2 regions of the Streptomyces sp. NPDC052396 genome follow, and region 1 is predicted to be linked to the other one. Evidence: riboswitches for the same ligand, from Rfam matches in the RefSeq annotation. Region 1 holds a riboswitch; the other holds the start of a gene.
What was found. A riboswitch is a leader RNA that binds a small molecule or an ion and turns the genes downstream of it on or off. The one in region 1 is predicted to bind cyclic di-AMP.
Positions count from the first base shown of each region.

Region 1 (2,193 bases):
TCCCCCGGCGGCTCCTTCTCCGCCATGTGCGCCGTCTACGACACCATGCGCTTCATCAGCTGCGACATCGAGACGGTCTGCCTGGGCCAGGCCGCCTCGGCCGCCGCGGTGCTGCTGGCGGCCGGGACACCGGGGAAGCGGGCGGTGCTGCCGCACGCCCGGGTGCTGATCCACCAGCCGTATCTGGCGGAGCCGGTGCAGGGGCAGCCGTCCGATCTGGCCCTGCGGGCCGGGGAGTTGCTGCGCGTCCGGGACGGCCAGACCGAGCTGCTGGCCCGGCACACCGGGCAGGACCGGGCGCGGATCGAGGCGGACACCGAGCGGGACACGGTGTTCGACGCGGCCGCGGCGGTGACCTATGGGCTGGCCGACCGGGTGGTGGAGAGCCGCAAGTGGGATGCCCGATGAGCGGGTGGCCGCCGGAGCCGCCGCCGCTGCCGGGGCTGACGCGGGCGGAGGGGGAGCTGGTGGACCGCTATCTGGAGGTACTGGATCTGCTGGGCCGGATCAACCCGGCCCGCGGCCGGGACACGTACCGGGGGCTACGAGCGGCGCAGGCGCTGGTGGTCGCGGCCACCGGGCTGCGCGAGGCACTGACGCTGATGTACGAGCGAGGTGAACGGGAGGTGTACGCGAGCACCTTGGCGCAGGCGATGCGCGTCCTGGACGGCGAGCGGCGGGCCGGCCGGGTGATGTTGCCGCCGCCATCGGCCAGTTGAGAAGCGAAACCCTTTTCAGGAAGTCTCCTTCAGACGCCGGAGGCAGCCGTAGACATCGCGCGGTGATCACTCCGGGCGCGACGCGCACTCCGCGCTTGAGTGATCCGCTCGCCACGCAGGTCGTGGACTCAGCCGCCTCCGCCGATGACTCCCAAATGCCCGTGTGTCCACCTGAATTGCCCACAGGTGACGAGGCTCACATACCGCTGGTTCCGCTCGGAATCGGCGCCGTGGCTGGGTCAAGATCCTCGGGACGACAAGACCCCGCCACACGGCGGGGCGGTCCGGGCGGACGCCGAACCCTGCCGCCGCCCAGGGCGACGGGTCGACGGGAGTGCACCGGCAGGGGTGGAGGACCCGAGCACGGCGGGACGGCCGCCCTCGACAGGGCCGTTCCTTGGGGTGAAGCCGCCTGTGGCGGCCGGGCATTCTTCGCCTGCCCGAACCCGACAGGTCACCCTTCACAGGCGACTGACGAAGGGTTTGCGCATGGGCAAGCACAAACGTCCAGCACGGCTGTCCAAGGCCAGGGCCGCCTCGGCCCTGACCCTCGCCGCCGTCGGCGCCACGGTGCTGGCGCCGGGCGGCACGTCCAAGGCCGAAGCCTCTTCCATCCCCACCAGGGCGTTGCAGATCGCGGCCTCCAAAATGGGCGCTCCCTATCAGTGGGGAGCCACCGGCCCCTACCGCTTCGACTGCTCGGGGCTGACCCTCTACTCCTTCAAACGGGCCGGCAAGCAACTGCCGCGCACCGCACAGGCCCAGTACAACCGCACCCGCCATATTCCCCGTTCCGCCCGTCAGATGGGCGACCTGGTGTTCTTCCACTCCGGGCGGGGCGTGTACCACGTGGGGATATACGCCGGGAACGGCAAGATCCTCCATGCGCCGAAGACCGGCTCGGTGGTGCGCTTCGAGCGGATCTGGACCAATAGCGTCTGGTACGGCCGGGTCACCGACTGACGCCGCCGTACGCCCCGTAGTACGAGGATCAGGCCGGCACGACCGGCCCTCCCGCGAACGCGCCACGAGCGCGTCTGCCGGGTGGTGGAGGCATGGCCGCGACCAGGCCGCCAACCGCCGCCCGGCCCGGGCGAGTACGGGGAACCAGCGCATACCGCGCCATGGGCACGGGCAGCACAGGCGTCAGCGTACGGGCGCCGTCCACGGCAGGCGGATCCACACCGTCTTACCGCCCCCGGCGGTCGGGGTGACGGCGAAGCTGCCCCCGCGTTCCGCGGTCAGACAGCGCACGATGACCAGGCCCCGGCCATTGTCCTGCTGGACCGCCGCCGGCAGCCGGCGGGGGTAGCGGGCATGGTCGTCGGTGACACCGATGCGCAGATGTTCGTCCCGCTCCAGCCGCAGGTCCACGGTGAAGGTCGGCGACTGTCCCCGGGTGTGCAGCACGGCATTGGTCGCCAGCTCGGAGACGATCAGCCGGATCGCATGGGCGGCCTCCGCGCCATGCGGC
Region 1 is NZ_JBIUAW010000011.1:52,545-54,737, reverse strand. It holds gene ACIHFE_RS26470 (ATP-dependent Clp protease proteolytic subunit) at 1-408, shown strand, start outside; gene ACIHFE_RS26465 (hypothetical protein) at 405-719, shown strand; cyclic di-AMP (ydaO/yuaA leader) riboswitch at 1,003-1,204, shown strand; gene ACIHFE_RS26460 (C40 family peptidase) at 1,209-1,682, shown strand; gene ACIHFE_RS26455 (ATP-binding protein) at 1,866-2,193, opposite strand, start outside.

Region 2 (2,193 bases), on a different contig from region 1:
TACGACGACGTCGATGGACGGCACGAGGGTCTCCTTCGTGTGGGTCTGGAGTTCTGCAGCATGAGCCTAACGGGCCCCGGCGGGTCCACCCGCCGTAGGACCACCGCGCAAAACGAAAAAAGCCGCAAACGTCGAGATCGCGGGAGGAATGGCCGCTTCCTGTGTTCGCTGAACGAAGAAGCGGGAACCCGCATGGCAGGCCCCGGAGAACGCCGGAGCCCCGCTCCGATGCGGCTCGGGGGGATAAGACGCATCGAAACGGGGCGGTCCGGTTGGCCGTTGGGTCAGCTGAGGTGCAGCTTCTGGCCGGGGAAGATCAGGTCGGCGTTCTCCACGATGTCCTTGTTGCGCTCGTAGAGCTTCTCCCAGCCGCCCTTGACCTTCTTGGCCTCGGCGATCTTGGCGAGGGTGTCGCCCTCCTTGACCTGGTACTCGCCGTCGCCCGTCTTCACGGACTTCGGGGCGGAGTGCTGCGGCGCGCTCTGCTTGGGCGCCGGAGCCTCGTCGTCGCTGTCGTCCTGCTGCTGCGGAGCGGCGTGCTTGGGCGTCCAGTGACGCTCGCTGCGGTCGGCGTGGCTCTGGGTCGAGGTGTGGCCGGTGGAGCCGGAGGTGTCCACGTCGGCGGCCGGGCCACCACGGCTCAGCCCGCCCTCACTGGCGCAGCCCCAGGCACCGGGACCCTGCGCGGCGAGCAGCTTCTCGGCGACCGCGATCTGCTGGCTCTTGCTGGCCAAGTCGGCCCGCGGGGCGTAGCTGGTACCGCCCATGGCCTCCCAGGAGGACTGCGAGAACTGCAGGCCACCGTAGTAGCCATTGCCGGTGTTGATGGACCAGTTGCCGCCGGACTCGCACTGGGCCACGCGGTCCCAGGTGGTGACGGAGGCGGCGTGGGCGGAGGTGGCGGCCATCAGCGGAGCTGCGACAGCGGCACCGGTGACACCGGCGAGCGTGGCGATGCGGACGGCCTTGTTCGGACGACGATGCTTGCCCTTGGACATAAGTCGGTTTCCTCACCGGCGCCTACGAGGTGAGCTGTCGGGTTCGGGCGTGAGTTGCCCGGCCGTGCGGCTTGCGCTCGCTCGGCTTCACCCCTAGCCGTCCCGGCCCTCCGGTCCTCGACCGGCGGCCCGTTACGGCGCCTTACCTTGGTTCCCCCGCTCCTGCCTACGGCGCTTGCGCGACGACTCCCCCGGCCGCCGGCAGGATTCGGCGTGACGACCGTGGTGCTCGCGGTGGCGAGCGGTGATGACGTTAAGCACAGGCGGCCGACCGGTTCAAACCCTCCTTTTCAGCCACCCAGTTGTCTCCACCCCGGCTGAAAACAGCTGTTTTCGCAGGTCGGAGACGGTCCGTTGGTTTCCGGCCGCCGACTTTGAGACGAATGCCAAAGAGACCCATGTCTCACTTTCCGCCGGAACGGACATTCGACCCAAACAGCCCCGCTACTTCTTCAGTTCGAGCTGCTGACCGGGAAGGATGAGGTCCGGATCGCTCCCGACCGTCTTCTGGTTGTCGCGGTACAGCCGATGCCAGCCACCCTGGACGGAATGCTGCTCCGCGATGACTGACAGGTTGTCACCGGGGCGCACGGTGTAGTCGTTTGCAGACGGCGGTTCGGTGCGCGCCTCCGCACCACCGCGCGATGCGCGGTCCGCGCCCGAACCCGGGGAGTCCGCACGGTGGTTGCCGATGCCCGCACTCGCCTCCGCTCCGGGTTGCGCGTCCTGCCCGGAGGTGCGGTCACCAGAGTTCGCGCCCGGGTCGGCGGAGCTGCTGGAGGGCGACGGGGCGGGGTCCGCCGAGGGCTTCCGGGCGGGCGGCACCGAGGGGTCGGCGGACGGGCCGGACGTCGGCTTGCGGTGCTTGCCGGTGGGCTGGTCACCGTCCTTGACCGGTGGCCGCTGGTCCGGCTTCTGGGCCGGCACCGAGGAATCGGAACCCTGCGGCGTACCGGGCTTCCCGGACTCGGACGGGCCGGGGGCGGACTTGTCGGGGGTGGCCGGGGAGGCGTCGGGTGCCTTGTGGTGCGGCGCGGTACGGGGCGTATCCGCGGAGTCGGCATCGCCACCCGGATCTACCTTGGGCGTCGGGCCGTCCTTGACCAGGCCGGAGTCCAGTGCACAGCTGGGCCAGGCATACGGGCCGCGGTCCTCGAGTATCCGCTCGGCGACCGCGATCTGCTGGGCGCGGCTG
Region 2 is NZ_JBIUAW010000004.1:458,463-460,655, reverse strand. It holds gene eno (phosphopyruvate hydratase) at 1-24, opposite strand, end outside; gene ACIHFE_RS13445 (transglycosylase family protein) at 285-998, opposite strand; cyclic di-AMP (ydaO/yuaA leader) riboswitch at 1,003-1,182, opposite strand; gene ACIHFE_RS13440 (transglycosylase family protein) at 1,443-2,193, opposite strand, start outside.
Region 2: it holds a riboswitch for cyclic di-AMP, as region 1 does, so the genes downstream of both, ACIHFE_RS13445 (transglycosylase family protein) here and ACIHFE_RS26460 (C40 family peptidase) in region 1, are expected to answer to the same signal.